4 regions of the Brevibacillus sp. MS2.2 genome follow, and region 2 is predicted to be linked to each of the others. Evidence: riboswitches for the same ligand, from Rfam matches in the RefSeq annotation. Region 2 holds a riboswitch; each other region holds the start of a gene.

Region 1 (4,214 bases), on a different contig from region 2:
GTCCAACAGTTGACGCCAGTAGGCAGGAGGGTGTTCCATCGTGTGATGCAATTGATCGTAGGTAGCGGCAGCGATTCCCAAGGCAGCTTCGAATAAAGGAGAATACGAGATCTCAACCCGATAGGTCGTTCGTTCACTGCCAATGTTCAAAATTTTCATGTGATCATCCTTCCAAAATTTGTACATAATTATGTATTTTATAAATAACGAATTTGAAATTCAATATTTTTCGAATGAAAATAGAAAAAGAAAAGAAGAATCACAAATCTCTATCCAAAGAGATCATGGTTCTTCCTTCTTCTAAAAGTATGGTTAACCTACCGTAGATAATTGAAACGCACGCTGCAGTGCTTGCTCCAGATCAGAGAGGATATCGTCGATCGATTCTGTGCCGACTGAGAGGCGAATAAGTCCCGGAGTCACTCCGGCTGCTGCTTGCTCTTCTTCCGTCATCTGCTGATGCGTTGTGCTAGCTGGATGAATGATGAGTGACTTGGAGTCCCCGACATTTGCGAGATGGGAGAACAGCTTCACTGATTCGATCAATGTTTTTCCTGCCTCAACGCCACCACGAATTCCAAAGGTCAGGATCGCGCCAGCACCTTTTGGCAAATATTTTTGTGCCAATTCATGCTGGGAGTCAGACTCCAGCCCCGGATAACTCACCCACTCTACGGCAGAGTGATTGGCGAGGAATTGGGCTACTGCCAGGGCGTTCTGGCTATGTCGCTCGATGCGCAGATGCAGGGTTTCTAATCCTTGCAGGAACAAGAAGGAATTGATCGGGGCGACTGCCGCTCCGATATCGCGCTGGAGCTGGACGCGCGCCTTGATAATATAGGCGAGTGGACCGACTGCCTCTGTATAGACAACTCCATGGTAGCTTGGGTCAGGTGTAGTCAGACCTGGGAATTTTCCGTTGTTCCAGTCGAATTTTCCAGAGTCTATGATGATACCGCCAATTGCTGTTCCGTGTCCGCCGATGAATTTGGTGGTGGAGTGCACGACAATATCGGCCCCGTGCTCAAAAGGACGGCATAAAATTGGAGTCGCGAAGGTGTTGTCCACGATCAAAGGTACGCCATTTTCGTGGGCAATATGGGCGATGGCCTCGATATCAGCGACATCAATGCGCGGATTGCCAATCGTCTCGCAAAACACGGCTTTTGTCTTTTCATTGATATAGGTACGGAAATTTTCCGGATTGGATTGATCAGCAAAATGAACCTTGATACCGAGGCGGGGAAGAGTGTGGGCGAACAGATTGTAGGTACCGCCGTAGAGGCTGCTGGAAGCGACGATCTCGTCTCCTGCATGCGCAATATTTAAGATGGCGAATGTAATAGCAGCCTGCCCGGATGCAGTCGCGAGTGCACCAACTCCGCCTTCGAGCAGGGCAACACGCTTTTCAAACACATCCTGGGTCGGATTCATGATACGTGTATAGATGTTCCCAAACTCTTTTAAGCCAAACAGATTGGCTGCATGCTCCGTATCACGGAAAACATAGGAGGTCGTCTGATAGATCGGAACAGCACGTGAGCCTGTTACAGGGTCAACCTCCTGCCCACCGTGGACCGCAAGTGTTTCTGGCTTCCATTGTTGTTGATCGGACATGTCCATCTCTCCTTTTACTATGGGAAATCGGCTAATAAAAAACGGAGCATTCTCCTGAGAAGAAGAAGGCTCCGATCATGCACGGGCTTGTGTTCATCTCTCAGAATCACTGGATTCTGCAGGAATTAGCACCATGCAGCTAGTCTGCTGGTTGCCGGGTTTCGTAGGGCCTGTCCCTCCACCGCTCTTGATGAGAAAAGTTGTTGTCGTAATTGTATGAAAATAAAACCTCGCTGTCAACGCATAATCGTAAGTTATCAGGGAGGTTTTTGTGTATATGTGTATGGAAGGCTTTCACTCATGCCATTAATTTGTAACGCTTTTGCCTCAAGCTGTTCACATCCCGTGATGCTACTGCCGCAGTGAAATAGGAGATAATGGTAGAAAATAGGGAGCATGGATGCATAGTGAAGCCAAGTGCTCTTCGCGTTAGAAAAGTAAAAAAGCGTGTGATATCATGGAGGTGGTTACAACTGATCTGATCGTACATATAGGAGGATAAATAGCGATGAGCCATGGAGTAAAGGAAATGACACCACAAGAGCTGTTGGAAAAGCTGGAAGCCAAAGAGGAACTGCAAGTCATTGATGTACGTGAAGTCGATGAGTGGAATGCAGGTCACATTAAAGAGGCAAAGCTGATCCCACTCGGCTTTTTGCCGCACCGTATCGATGAGCTGGATAAGAACATTCCGATTGTGATGGTTTGCCGTAGTGGTGCCAGAAGCCATAATGCTACAGCGTATTTGAGTGAACAAGGATATGACGTGGCGAATATGGTTGGCGGCATGCTCGCATGGCCAGGTGAAGTGGAACAGTAAGAAGAGATAGAAACAGTGTGAATGCCTCCCGTGTGTAAACAGGAGGCATCTCGCATGGGACAAGCAGGGAGGAAGCAACCCGTGAGTGAAGGAACACAATTGCAGCAGGAATCTGCGATAAAAAAACATTGGTTTCCTGTGTTAGCTGGTATTATCCTTTTGGCTATCGTCGGAGTATTTGGTTATAAGTACATGACAGAAGAGAAGATCGAAGTGTTGAAGCCCATCGCGGACTTCACCTTGGACAACAGTGACGGAACAACCTATACGTTTAATCAAAGTGCTGGCAAGGTACGGCTGGTGGAGTTTATGTTTACCAAGTGCCCGGATATTTGTCCGGCGACTACGTACAACATGGCCAAGCTGCAAGATCAGTTGAAGGAAAAGGGACTGTTCGGAGACAAAGTAGAATTTATCTCTATCTCCTTTGACCCTGATAATGATACGCCGGAAGTCTTGCAGGAGTATGCAGCCAAGTTCAAGGCAGATCAGAGTGGCTGGAAGTTCCTGCGCGGGGACGCTCAGGCTGTAGAAAAAGTGACGAAGGACTTTGGTCTGATGGTCATGAAGCAGCCAGATGGATCTTATGCTCATACGGCTCGCATGTTCCTTGTTGATGGAGATGGAAACATGCGCCGCGCGTACGGGATGGCAGCCGACATGGATATGGAAGTCATGATGAAAGAGATGGAACAGCTCGCTGACTAGTGAGTCTCCTCATAGGAGATGTTTACGACATCTTCTGTCTGATTCACGAATTCAATATGAATGAGTAACGCCCACCTGCGATTGCCTTCTTGAAGCAAGAGCTTAAACGTCTCTTCCGACGTGGTGGGCGTTTTTGGTTTTCGTCCGACATGCAGGTAGTCCACAATTTGAGCGTTTGGATATCGCTTCATCGTTTCCTGCATCGCGAGCCTGCCCCATTTTGCATAGGGAGGCTGGGCATAGGCAGGGAACGGCTGAAAGAGGAGCAGGAAAAGTAAGGTGGAGAGAAGGGGCATCATGTTCCGATGGCGAAATAAGCGACGAGCGGTTTGCACTTGCTGATCCCTCTCCTTTTTGAAATGGTTTTCCATGTATTTTGAAGACTTTTCGGAATATCATTCGTAGAAAATAATGACAATGAAGTGCGGGAGGTTTTCGATGCATTACTTGCTCATCCCCTTATTTGGCGTTCCTGTTTTGGTGGGGGTTCTTGCCGCCATTTTCCAAAAGCCTCCTTTTTGGAAAAAATGGGGACTCACGATTGCTTCAGCCGTATTGATTTACGGAGGCTGCTTCGCCGCGAATGTACATTGGCAAATGAAGTATGGTATTCCGGTGTTACCCACGGAGTCCGACTTGGAGTTATTTTTATACTTTTGTATCCTGTTGGTGTTTGTTTGTATCCTGATGTATATTGTCTTTTTGATCACGATGAGAAAACAGTTTTGGAAAATGAACCTCGTTTTTTTATGCACAGCCTTTGGTATGTTTAGCTTTTTTGCTGCTGCCTTTTTAGGGATGGGCCCCTTTTTGAAAAAAGCGGAGTACGTCACCGTCGTACAAAAAGCAAAAGACCGGTGGAAAGAGGCAAAGATGGACAACGAGAAGCCTATTGATCTCGCCCTCGTATACAGCAGACAAGACTGTACCAAAAATTGTGCCGGGTATCCGTATACAAGTCTGATCCTGGTACGGAATCAATCAGATCAGCCGTTGGAGATTGATTTGAAACTGCGAGTACAAAACAAAAGCGGCACCGTATTAAAAGAAGTCGAAGCCGTACCACTAA
Region 2 (4,214 bases):
CGAGATGGAGGCGTTGACCGCTGTCAGCGTAGCGGCTTTGACGGTGTATGACATGTGCAAAGCCATGGATAAAGAAATGATAATCGGTCCAACCAGTCTGCAATCCAAAACAGGCGGAAAAAGCGGCGATTTCCATCGGGGAGAGAAGTAAGGCATGAGGCAAAAGTGGGAATCCTATCCGAGCAGCATTCGTTTATTGGCGATTGCTGCCGTCATTTTTTCTACCGGAATGGCGTGTATTTGGCCGCTAGTCACGATCTATATTCACAACCATCTCGGAAAGCCGCTGACTGTAGCCGGCTTCTTGTTGCTTTTAAATCAAGGCGCATTCTTGATCGGGAGTATTGTCGGCGGGATGATGTTTGACCGCTGGGGCAAAATGCGCACCATCATTGTCGGTTCCATTGGCGTTATTCTGATATCGATCGGCTTAGGTGTTACGCAAGATTTTACGATTTATGTTGCCTTGCTTCTGCTGAATGGACTTTTTTACGGAACACTTTCTCCTGTGATGAATGCACTGGCCGTAGTGTTATGGCCGGACGGAGGACGGAAAGGAATCAATCTGATTTATGTCTCCCTCAATGTGGGGGTAGCTGCCGGTTCTGCGTTGGGCGGCTTCTTGGCAAGTGTGTCATTTGCCTGGACGTTTTTCGGTAATGCCATTTCGCAAGTGGTCGTTCTCGCCATGTTCATGCTCATTTTGCCGCGTCAGTTAAAAAGGGTGGAACAACAAAGCCAAAACTCGACGACTGGACAAAGCATGCCTGAGCAAGCAACTGGTGATGTGCTGCGACAACCACAGCAAGAGTCAAAGGTGGTATGGGGGGCTTTGCTGCTATTATGCGGGGGGCTATTAATTAGCTGGATTGTCTATGTACAGTGGACGACGGTGCTGTCGACTTACATGCAATCCCTGGGCATTACACTCCGTCAATACAGTCTGTTGTGGACGCTGAATGGCGGCTTGATCCTGTTCGGTCAGCCGTTGATTGCGTGGGTCATTCGACGCTTTGCCCGTACGCTAAAGGCACAAATGCTCTTGGGCGCTTATATTTTTGCCTTGTCGATGCTGATTTTGTCTCAATCAACGGCTTATGCAGGCTTTGTGGCAGGCATGTTCATCATGACGCTGGGAGAAATGCTCGTGTGGCCAGCGGTGCCGGCTGTTGCTGCACAGTTTACGCCAGAGGGACGAGAAGGCTTCATTCAAGGGCTGATTGCAGGGACTGGATCAGCTGGACGGATGCTCGGACCATTGCTTGGCGCATTCATTTTCCAATCGATTCATGCGCAGGGACTATTGTTCGTGATGGCAGGCTTGTCGTTGGTGTCTGTCGCATTCTTTGCCTTCCACACCTCTTTTCAAAAAAGAAGGCATCAAGTACCCGTACAGAATCAAGCATCTTGACACGGTATACGTGCTCAAGTAGTATGATATAGACGAAAAAACAGTATATTCCGTGTGTTTGACTTATTCAGAGAGGTGGAGGGACTGGCCCTATGAAGCCCGGCAGCGGATCTGTTCCATGTGATGGACAGATGCTGTGCCAATTCCAGCAGGATTTTTTTCCTGACAGATAAGGACGTGACCAAGCTGATCTCCCCCTTTTTCTGTATGGAAAAAGGGGGTTTTACTGTATTGGGCCCCAAGAAAGGAATGGAAGAAAGATGCGCATTCAACCCTCCGACATGATTGATCGACTCCCTACCCAGTTTTTTGCGACCCTGGTGGCAAAAGTAAACAAGGTCATTGCGCAAGGCCATGACGTCATTAACCTGGGGCAGGGCAATCCCGATTTGCCGACACCGCCGCACATTATTGAGGAATTACAGGCACAAGCGGCACAACCACTCCATCACAAATATCCGCCTTTTCAGGGACGCGTGGAACTGAAGCAGGCAGTGGCTCATTGGTATAAGCAAGAATTTGATGTGGACCTCGATCCGGAGGAAGAAGTAGCGATATTGTTCGGCAGCAAAACCGGACTCGTAGAGATTTGCCAAGTACTCATGAACGCAGGCGATGTTGCACTGGTTCCAGATCCAGGCTATCCGGATTATTGGTCGGGGGTTGCTGTCGTAAACGGACGGATGGTCATGATGCCGCTGAAGGCGGAAAATGACTTCTTGCCAGACTACAGCCAGCTCTCCCAAGCTGATTTGGATCGAGCGAAACTGATGTTTCTCAACTATCCGAACAATCCGACAGCAGTCAACGCACCACTCGAGTTTTATGAGGAAACGATTCGTTTTGCGCGAAAACATGAAATCGTCGTCTGCCACGACTTCGCCTACGGGGCGATCAGCTATGACGGGAAAAAGCCGGTCAGCTTCATGCAGGTTCCGGGAGCAAAAGAAGTGGGCGTAGAATTCTATACGTTGTCTAAAACGTACAACATGGCAGGCTGGCGTGTTGGTGCCATGGTAGGGAATCGCGAGCTGGTTCGTCTGATCAATCTCATTCAGGACCATTACTTCGTCAGTCTGTTCGGAGCGGTACAGATGGCGGCAGCCAAAGCGATGACGGAGTCGCAGCAGTGCGTTCGCGACCTCGTGGCTGTCTACGAAAGCCGCCGCAATGCCTTGTACTCCAATCTGCATCGGATTGGCTGGCAGGCTCCACCATCACAAGGTTCGTTTTTTGCTTGGCTTCCTGTTCCAAGCGGCTTCACATCCGTGGAGTTCTCTGACCTGCTTTTGGAAAAAGCGCATGTTGTCGTAGCGCCGGGAAATGGCTTTGGTCCGACAGGTGAGGGCTATGTGAGAGCGGCTTTGTTATCCAATGAAGATCGTCTCGCAGAAGCGGTCCAACGGATTGAGCGGTTAGGGTTATTTACGAAAACCAAATAAAAGCGAGTCAAATTGGCCACACTACCATATAAATGGAGTGTGGTTTTTTCTTCTAGAATAAAAATCATTCTCATTATTGACAGATAATGATTTTCATTATACGATGTCATTGTTGTTAATGATAATTAGTCTCAGCGAGAGCGGGAGGGTACCATGCGCTATCAGATTAACGGTTACACGGATATGTATACGGTGATCGCCAACGAGCGGAAAATCGGCGGAGCCATTGAAGCAGGCCAGATTCGCTTGCGGACTGGAGAAGTTTACGCCAATGCTGTTCTCACTCGGTTGGAAATGTCAGGTGCGCATTTTTGCTCGATCGGATTTGTAACAGAAGAAGGCAAAAGACTGATTGTCCATGTGAATGATATCAGCATGATCGCTGATGCTCGTCACGTTAACGTTTGTGAGCTGACGAACGAATGCATGAGAGTGGAGAAGTCCGCAGAGAGACTGAAGCGATTGAAGCGTCTCTGTGAACTGAATGAAGGCAGCTGTACGCCGACCTTCCAGGAAGAGGCGTTACTGTTGGCAAGCGATATTGGTATGGAAGAAGCGTCCGCGCATGTAGACCTCTCTTTCCTCCCACACACAGAGAAACCACGTGTGTTCCGAATTGCCTAGGAAGATATAGCCCATACATATGGACCCCTTTTCGTTTGATACGAAGAGGGGTTTTTTGCATGAAGTGTGTCAAGACTAACGATTGAACAACCGCTCGACATAGTCAAAACCTATCCACTCATAGCTACCAAGGATTGGACTTACGAGAGGGAGAGTGATAAAACAAGGATAAGCAAAATCAAGGGGGAACGGAACATGGAGTACTCATTTTCAAAATCTGTTGAAGCACTATCCTCCTCGGCTGTCCGGGAAATCTTGAAGCTGACCCAAGGCAATCAAGTGCTCTCGCTCGCAGGTGGACTGCCAGCAGAGGATTCTTTTCCAATCGCAGAGATGCGCGAAGCGTTCAACCGCGCATTCGAACAAGGAGCAAAAGCTCTTCAGTACGGATTGACTGATGGTTACTTGCCGCTTCGTGAGTGGATTGCATCCCGCATGAAGCAAAAGCATATGAACGTCGGTTCAGATAATATGATCATCACTACGGGCTCTCAGCAAGCAGTAGACTTGTTGTGCCGTGTATATTTAGACGAAGGCGATGTCGTTCTCGTAGAAAACCCTACTTATTTGGCAGCCGTTCAGTTGTTCCAATTTCGGGGAATCAAAGCGATTCCCGTAGACGGTGATGCCGATGGGATGGATCTGGACGATCTGGCGAAAAAAATAGCCCAGTATCGTCCGAAAATGGTGTACGTCATTCCTACCTTTGCCAATCCGACAGGAAAGGTATGGAGCCT
Region 3 (4,214 bases), on a different contig from region 2:
ATCTGCGGACAAGATGCTCAAAGGTCCTTTTTCATTGATGAGCGGCTCCAGTTCATAGACGGAAATGGGGAACATGGGGAAACCGACGTAATAGGGCGTAATTTCGTACAACTGGAAGTAGATGACCAGTGCTTTGTCGGCGAGGTAATAATCTTGATCGGGCTTAATCGAAGTAAAGCCATTGAGTGTGGGGATGTTTCTTTCTTTGATTTGACGCTTGATGTTTTCAGAAATCACCTTGACGTAATCGCTTCCTGGCTTGAATAATTCCCGCAGTGTATACAGCTTGCCTGTTTGGATATCTGCAGTGATCGACCCGAGGAAGGTCATGCCATGAGCCATTTGCGGTGTGTAGGCGTAGTTGCTCAACACGACGCTGAAAATACCGCGTTCGTTTGTCTTGATCTCGTAGCTTCCTTGCATTTCTGTATTTCCCGGTACCTGAACCCGTTGCTGCTCATGAATTAAGCCTTGAACCGTTTGAGAAATCGCCCGGTTGATCTCTTTTTCCGCTTGCTGATTGGCTAAGCCTGCCAATTGGGGATAGTAAATCGTAGTGTTCGGACGGCTAATCGTCCGTGTCAGCACAGTGGCTGGCAATTGATTGAGTTCCACTTTTCTCCGGTTGCCTCCTGTACGTGTGAGTTGTGTAATAGCCTATTCGAAATTGTTTTTGGCTGTTCTCACTTTTTTCACAAATTTGGCAAAGGTTTGGCTATATAATGGGGAAAGAATCCGATACATAAGTAATAGGAAAAAGGGGGGCAATTATGATTCAATTGATTCGCAATACCTTGACTGACAAAGAAGGCTTTATGATTTTCATCCTATGGAATCATTTGTGGATGGCGGGACTCATTGCCTACCAAGTGGATGTGAACTTCTGGAAAGTGACGTCCTTGGGATTGCTGGTCACTTTAATTGTTTCGCCGTATTATTTCATTCGCAAAGATAGTCATGTGATTCGTTATCTGGTAGCAATCGGACTCATGTTTTATGCGATTTCATTCGATCACTTTACCACTTATCAAGAGGTTTCGTTCCTCGCCTTCATCGTCATGGGCTTTTTGGCAGCCTATTTGGACTGGAAGCTAGTAGTAACAGCGGGAATTACCCAAATCGTCGTCACGGTTGTCGGGTTTTATACGGGAACGTACGAGATTTTCAACGGTGATTTTTCCGAGCTTAATCTGGGTGTGCGTATCGTAGCGATTCTCATGATGATGGGAGCCGTCACGTATCTGTGTCTCGCCGGACAAGCCTCCCTGCAAAAAGCGCACGACGCAAGGCAGGAAGCGGAAGAGAAGGAGCGCCGTCTGGAAGAAATGCTTTTGAACATCCAGGAAATGACGGAGCAACTGGATCGTACAAGCGATCATGTTCATGAACATGCGGAAGGTACGAAGCGCAATACAGATGAAATGATGGTAGCCTTCAAGGAAGTCGCCGTTGGTATGGAATCGCAGGCGAATTCTACGGTGAAGATCGAAGAAGAGGTTCAATCCATCGACCAGGAAATCGAGGCAGTCACAACACAGACCAATGCAATGAAAACGGAATCGCAACAAAACAACCGTCGTCTGGCAGATAGTGTTCAGATGATGAACGAGCTGTCCTTGCAGATGGAGCAAATTGTGCAGGCAGTCAATGTAGCAGCCTCTACGATTCACCAGCTCAATCGGCAGGCGAATCGCGTAGAGGAAATTGTCGGCGCGATTAATCAGATCGCGACACAAACGAATCTCTTGGCGCTGAATGCAGCGATTGAATCGGCGCGTGCAGGCGAGCATGGACGTGGATTTGCTGTTGTAGCAGATGAGGTACGCAAGCTGGCGGAACAAAGCGCGACAGCTACGCAGGAAATTACCGACATTTTGAAGTCTCTCCATCAGGAAAGTGAGAATGCGGTGCAGCATATGAGCAATGGGGAAACGTCTGTTGCAAAAGGCCAAGAGCTGGCGGTGAAAACAGTGGCCTCCATCGAAGCAGTGCGTGCTGGGATGATGGCCTTCCTGGAAGCGGCTGATCAAGTAAGCTCCAGCATGGACCGGGTAAAAGTGCGTTCCGGTGAAGTTGCCATCGAGATGTCGACCATTACAGCGGTAACCGAGGAATCCGTAGCCAACTTGGAAGAGCTGTTTGCGACAGCAGAAAACCAGCATCAAAAAGTGCGTGAGATTACGGAAGAGCTGGGCGAGCTGAATACGTTGTCTCATCGTCTCCAGCAAACCTTTCACGTAAAATAGGTAGGGGCTGTGGTTCTCGCCAATTTCTCGGTGCTGAAAAGACGACTTTTTAAACTTCGATTTACTTTTAGAAGTGTTTGGAATTGAGAAAAAAGAATTGCATTTTTGAACCGTTCTGCTAGAATGAATTCCATTGTAACTAAATATATTCACCTACCTTATCAAGAGCGGCGGAGGGACTGGCCCGATGATGCCCGGCAACCACTGATCATGTCTATGCATGAACAGAAAGGTGCCAATTCCTGCAAAACCTGTACCATGGTTTTGACAGATGAGGAAGAGAACGGCTACGTACGCAAACTCTTCCTCCGGGAAGAGTTTTTTTGTTGTATTTGTATAGGGAAGGGGGTAATAAACGAACGATAAATTAATTTTATATGAGAATATTCGTAAATGGTATTGAAAAAATGGGTAAAAAGCCGTACATTACCTATTAGGATAAAGAAAAACGTAAAGTTCGGATAGGGAGAGATACATCATGAAGAAGCTATTGCTCGCATTAACGACATTCGCAGTATTGGCAACAGGGTGCTCGACTGGCACAAGCGCACCTGCTGATCAGCCAGGAGGACAAGCGGCAGGACAAGAGGGCGCGGCCAAAAAGCGAATTGCCTTGATTTTGCCCGAGAAAATCGGTGTGAATCCGTTCTTCCAACAAATGGATGATGGTGCGAAGAAAGCCGCACAAGAGCTGGGTGCAGAAGTGAAAACGATTGAATCTACGGACCATGGAGCGATTGAAGAGAATTTGCGCGTGGCTGTTGCAGAAAATTATGATTTGATCATCACTTCTTCCTTTACATCAGAGGATGCATTGAAAAAAGTAGCTACCGAAAATCCTGACCGTAATTTTGCGATTATTGATACTGTAGTGGATTTGCCAAACGTTCGCAGTGTTACCTTCCGTGAGCAGGAAGCAGCTTACCTGGTGGGAGCAGCAGCAGGTCTGGCAACGAAAACGAACAAAGTGGGCATGGTTGTCGCTCTTGATATCCCGCAGTTGAAAAAATGGACAGTTGGCTTCGAAGAGGGCTTGAAAGCGACGAATCCAAAAGCAGAGCTGATGGTCAACTATGTAGGAAGCTTCACTGACCCGGCAAAAGCGAAGGAATTGGCTTTGCTCCAAGCTTCCAAAGGCGCTGACTTCATTAACGGTGCAGCAGCAGTAGGCGACCTCGGCGTTTTCGAGGCAGCGAAGGAAAAAGGCTTCTTCACAGCAGGTCAGGACGTTGACCGTACGACGATTGATCCAGAGCATATTGTTCTGTCCCAATTGAAAGGGACTGACGCGGCAGCTTATGAAACCGTGAAGACCTTTGTAGAAGGAACATTCAAACCAGGTGTTGTTGCGTACGGCTTGAAAGAAAAAGGTGTTGGCGTAACCTATGTCACGCACGAAAGCAAAACGCCTTTGCATGCTTTTATTGGACAAGAAGTGGTGGATAAAGTGAAAGCGATCAGCGATGAGATTGTAGCGGGTACTCGCAAAGTACCAGACCAGTTTTAAAAAGGTAGCTCGGTGCTGAAAAGCTAACTTTTTGAACGCTTATGTAAAGCTTGTGCACAGTGATGGATGTGACCGACTACGGCTGTGTAGTCGGTCTTCCATTTTCATAAAAGGACGTACAGAAATGAGGGAGTGGGAATGACCGATCGCTTGGAAATGAGGGGCATGACCAAGAAGTACGGAGATTTTACCGCCAACGACAAGGTGTCGTTCTCACTGGCAGCAGGAGAAGTCCACGCGATTGTCGGGGAAAATGGAGCGGGCAAAACGACACTGATGCGGATGCTGTACGGGATGGAGCAGCCGACGTCGGGAGAGATCGTGTTAAACGGTAAGCCAGTCGTTTTTCGCGGACCAGAGGATGCGATTCGAAAAGGGATCGGGATGGTTCACCAGCACTTTATGCTCTTCGGAGAATTCAGTGTGACTGAAAATATCGTGATCGGATACGAGCCGAAGCA
Region 4 (4,214 bases), on a different contig from region 2:
AGAAACTGCTGCAATGTCTGTCACCTTTAAGGTGGGATTGGAGGGACTCTCCAGGTATACCCCTTTCGTTGCCGGTGTAATGGCCGCACGAACAGCTTCTGTATCTGTTGCATCCACGAACGTAACGGAGATGCCCATTCTTGACAATACCTTTGTCAAAAACCGAAACGTGCCACCGTAAACATCCTCCGCCACTACAACATGGTCTCCAGCTGAAAACAACATGAACACGCTGGAAATGGCAGCCATGCCAGATGAGAACGCGAAACCGCGTGCGCCTCCCTCCAGAGACGCAATGGCTTCCTCCAAAGCCTGCCTGGTCGGATTGCCTGATCTGGCATAATCAAATGTACCTGGCTGATCAATATCAGCCTGATGAAACGTGGAAGCCTGATAAATCGGAACCGACGACGCACCTGTGAACGGGTCAATGCAAGTCGAACCGTGGAGGAGCTTGGTTGCAAAATTCATCGTACACTCCCCCCTACGACCAAACTAGCATTCAATGCCTGAAACAAATCGGCTACGACATCATCTGGATGCTCGATGCCAACCGACAGTCGCAACAATCGATCACAAACACCGACATGCTCTCGTACTTCTTGCGGGATATCGGCGTGAGTCTGCGTCGCCGGATACGTACACAATGACTCGACGCCACCCAGACTTTCGGCAAAGGACACGATTTGCAGATTTTGCAGGAACAATCCCACCTGCTCTGCATCACGTACACGGAACGATACCATCCCACTATGCCCAGTCGCTTGATTCACCTGGATCTCATGCCCCGGATGCTCGGGCAAACCTGGATAAAACACCTCCGCAACTGCTGGATGCTCACGCAGCTTTTCCGCTACGATCAAGGCATTGGATTGATGGCGCTCCATCCGCAAAGCCAATGTTTTCATCCCGCGAACGAGCAGCCAACAATCTTGTGGTCCGAGCACAGCACCGATTGAATTGTGCAAAAACCGGATTTTTTCCGACAACTCTTCCCCTTTTGTGACGATGAGTCCAGCCAGCACGTCGTTATGTCCTGCCAAATACTTGGTTGCACTATGTAGGACGATATCTGCGCCAAGCTCTAGTGGGCGTTGACAATACGGGGTTAAGAATGTGTTGTCTACAATCGTCAGGAGCCCGTGCTGCTTCGCCAATTGCGTTACAGCTCGAATATCGGTAATCTGCATGAGTGGATTGGTTGGTGTCTCAACAAAGATAGCCTTTGTATTTGGAAGAAGCGCATTTTTGAGTGCACCAATGTCACGCAAATCCACGTATGAAAACGTCAGACCGTAGCGAGAGAGCACTTGCTCGAACAATCGATAGGTTCCCCCGTACAGATCGAGTGAAACGATCAGATGATCCCCTTGGGAAAACAAGCCCATGACAGTATGAACAGCAGCCATTCCTGAGGCGCAAGCGAATCCTGCATCCCCTGATTCCGCTTCAGCGATAGTCTCCTCCAATATGGTGCGAGTAGGATTAGCTGTGCGCGTATAATCATATCCAGTGCTCTGGCCCAAGGCAGGATGGCGATAAGCCGTTGCATAGTAAACAGGAAAGCTCACCGCCCCTGTTTTTTCGTCTCTGCCTACTCCCGCCTGAATCAACTTTGTTTCCAATTTCATGTCTGTTTCTCTCCCTCCAATAGTGTACGAGGGCATCAAAAAAGCCCTCTTTCCTCTGAAAGAAGGCTTTGTTTACGTCACCGTAAGCAAATCCTTCTCATCTTTCAGAGTTTGATAACTCTGCAGGAATTAGCACCATTATCTCCCTGTTAACATACAGGTGATTGGTTGCCGGGCATCATCGGGCCAGTCCCTCCGCCGCTCTGGATAAGAAGATTGCTATTCAATTCGATTGAACCTAATACTAATGGATCGGCAGGATTCTTGTCAACAATTTATTTCCACCTGTTAATTTGCATCTTTCAAGGCGGTCATAACTTGATTGTCCAGCTTCGCTGCCGCGTTTTTGTCATACGTCTTTTCATATTGTGGTTCTACGGAAATACGGGAACCATAAAACATAATATCACGAACGGCCTCAATTTTGATTTCTGCCATGGCCAGCTTGAGCGGAACACCTTCCAGTCGGTCTGTTTTGACGGTAGCACGACCATTAATGGCAAAAGATGAGCCGGCACCGATTAAATGCAGGACAACTTGCGGTTCCTTCGCAATATTAGCCAAAATACGTGAGCGATTATCCACGGCAAAACGAATCGTATCGGCGCTGACAGCATACGTCCAGGACAAGGAGCTGAGCGATGGTGCCCCTGACTCATGATCTACTGTGCCCAAGGTAACAAAACGCTCCTTTTGCAAGAGCTGGAATAAATCTTCGGAAAGAGATTGGGAAACAGTTTCAGCCATTTCAAAGCCTCCTAACAAACGTTTTGTACGTTCATTTTACCCTTCGCCTAGCGGATAGGCAAACGTTTCCTCTCCACCTTGATTCTGGTTGTCTTTTTCCCTAGACTGGTAGGTAACGATACCGAATGATGGAAGGGGATGGACAGCTTGTCGCCTACAGACCGCCTCATGCAGCAAATTGACCAAGTTCTTGAAGAGCTTCAGGAAGTTCGGAAGGTAAATGAGCGGATGCATAAAATTGCAATGTTCCTGGAAGATATTCGACTAGCAGATGTGATCCAAAATTACACAGCCCCACGCAAGCTGCTCTGGATCAATTTCCTCGCAGGTCTTGCCCGGGGTCTGGGATTGACGATTGGTACTGCTATCGTTTTGGCTTTCCTCGGTTCCCTCTTGACGCAATTTCTATCAATCCCCATTCTAGGGGATTACATCAGACAATTGGTGGAGTACGTCGAGACTTACAAGCAGCGACCTTAACGTTAGAGACTAGTCTCTGTCGTCGTCATGATCTTCGTCGTCATCGTCCTGGTCATTATCGTCATCATGATGTTTGTCGTGCTTTTTCCAATAGCCATACGCGTTGCCATTGGGATGCTTATCTTTCTGCTTCCCTTTTTCTTTTTTCTTTTTGTCATCATCGTCGTCTTCATCCTCGTCTGTTGGCTTCACAGGCTCGACAATGACTTTTGTGCTTAATGCAACGTCAGCTTTCTTAACCAGCTTATCATCTTCATACAATGCGAATTGAATCGATTTGGCGCTAAAGGAACGATTCTTGTAAGACAACGTCAAAGAAAACTCACCTTTGTCATTCGGTTCAATTTCTTTTTTCTGACCGTCTGGAGCGATCACAAACAATTCAGTATCGTCCTTTTTATTCCAGCCGCTTACTGTCCCCTTCACCTGGATGGACTTGGCGGCAGGATTGTTTACAGCAGTTGCCTTGATGGCATATTCGGTCGCTTGATCCTTGTCAGGAGCGTTAACAATTTCTACCTGAACGGATTCGGAATCAACCTTCTTGCCATCCTCGTAAACCTCGATCAAGGCTTTTTGATCTTTTGCTGCTTGTACATCCTTCACTGAAACCGTAAAGCTGCCTACGCCATCCCACAGCTTCTTCACGCTTGCGTCTTTTTTCACGCCATTATAGGTGACAGTTACTTTGTCTGCCCCCTGCTTGACAATTCCTTTTACTTTTAATTCCTTTTTCTTCGCATCCAATACAGACATCGTATGGATGATCATTTCCTTATCTTCTTCTGCTTTTGGAACGATCTTTACCTTTTCGCTATCGACCAGCTTGCTGCCTTCATAGGCACTCACGGTTACATACGGCTCATAGGATGCATCAGGAGCTTCAAAGCTGACTGTGAAAGAGTGCTCGTCGGTTGGAACGACTTCAATGATATCGGAATTCGGCTTTTTCACAACCACCTTGGTGACATCGGAAGTCACAATCCCCTTTATGTACACCTTGTTATTTTCAGTCTTGGCATTTACGCTCACAATTTCTTCATCGTTGTCTGTCAGGCGCACTTCCAGCCAAATATCGCTGTAGTACTCGTTGTAGATACGCTCCCACTCCGCTTTGTTTTCTTCCATAAACGTTTGGAGCTTCGTATTCAAGTTGATTTCTTCTACAATGATGTACAAGTGATCCGCTTGATTTTTCAAGAGCATGTTCAGTGTGGTTGGATCATTTTGGGCAAGTTCTTTCAGATTGTAGCGTGTAACTTGCTTACCCTCGTCGTTCATGACTACCTTTGTGGCACTTGGACTTGCAATCGAGCTTGCATCGGCAAAAATTGGCGTCAAACAGCCAAGAATACC

The links. A riboswitch is a leader RNA that binds a small molecule or an ion and turns the genes downstream of it on or off. The one in region 2 is predicted to bind S-adenosylmethionine.
Region 1: another riboswitch for S-adenosylmethionine. It lies ahead of HP568_RS12735 (homocysteine synthase); the one in region 2 lies ahead of HP568_RS23630 (pyridoxal phosphate-dependent aminotransferase).
Region 3: another riboswitch for S-adenosylmethionine. It lies ahead of HP568_RS00875 (BMP family lipoprotein); the one in region 2 lies ahead of HP568_RS23630 (pyridoxal phosphate-dependent aminotransferase).
Region 4: another riboswitch for S-adenosylmethionine. It lies ahead of HP568_RS09270 (aminotransferase class I/II-fold pyridoxal phosphate-dependent enzyme); the one in region 2 lies ahead of HP568_RS23630 (pyridoxal phosphate-dependent aminotransferase).

The regions. Positions count from the first base shown of each region.
Region 1 is NZ_JABSUZ010000011.1:99,341-103,554, forward strand. Features, by position in the region: gene HP568_RS12730 (ArsR/SmtB family transcription factor) at 1-159, opposite strand, end outside; gene HP568_RS12735 (homocysteine synthase) at 313-1,617, opposite strand; SAM riboswitch class I at 1,708-1,814, opposite strand; gene HP568_RS12740 (rhodanese-like domain-containing protein) at 2,126-2,437, shown strand; gene HP568_RS12745 (SCO family protein) at 2,519-3,145, shown strand; gene HP568_RS12750 (YqzG/YhdC family protein) at 3,142-3,516, opposite strand; gene HP568_RS12755 (hypothetical protein) at 3,584-4,214, shown strand, end outside.
Region 2 is NZ_JABSUZ010000033.1:52,448-56,661, forward strand. Features, by position in the region: gene moaC (cyclic pyranopterin monophosphate synthase MoaC) at 1-151, shown strand, start outside; gene HP568_RS23625 (MFS transporter) at 155-1,411, shown strand; SAM riboswitch class I at 1,472-1,587, shown strand; gene HP568_RS23630 (pyridoxal phosphate-dependent aminotransferase) at 1,672-2,853, shown strand; gene HP568_RS23635 (hypothetical protein) at 3,007-3,477, shown strand; gene HP568_RS23640 (aminotransferase-like domain-containing protein) at 3,673-4,214, shown strand, end outside.
Region 3 is NZ_JABSUZ010000001.1:203,539-207,752, reverse strand. Features, by position in the region: gene HP568_RS00885 (DUF3298 and DUF4163 domain-containing protein) at 1-615, opposite strand, end outside; gene HP568_RS00880 (methyl-accepting chemotaxis protein) at 771-2,246, shown strand; SAM riboswitch class I at 2,402-2,524, shown strand; gene HP568_RS00875 (BMP family lipoprotein) at 2,725-3,753, shown strand; gene HP568_RS00870 (ABC transporter ATP-binding protein) at 3,892-4,214, shown strand, end outside.
Region 4 is NZ_JABSUZ010000008.1:34,768-38,981, forward strand. Features, by position in the region: gene HP568_RS09265 (trans-sulfuration enzyme family protein) at 1-471, opposite strand, end outside; gene HP568_RS09270 (aminotransferase class I/II-fold pyridoxal phosphate-dependent enzyme) at 468-1,631, opposite strand; SAM riboswitch class I at 1,726-1,845, opposite strand; gene HP568_RS09275 (pyridoxamine 5'-phosphate oxidase family protein) at 1,920-2,378, opposite strand; gene HP568_RS09280 (DUF5665 domain-containing protein) at 2,547-2,858, shown strand; gene HP568_RS09285 (hypothetical protein) at 2,868-4,214, opposite strand, start outside.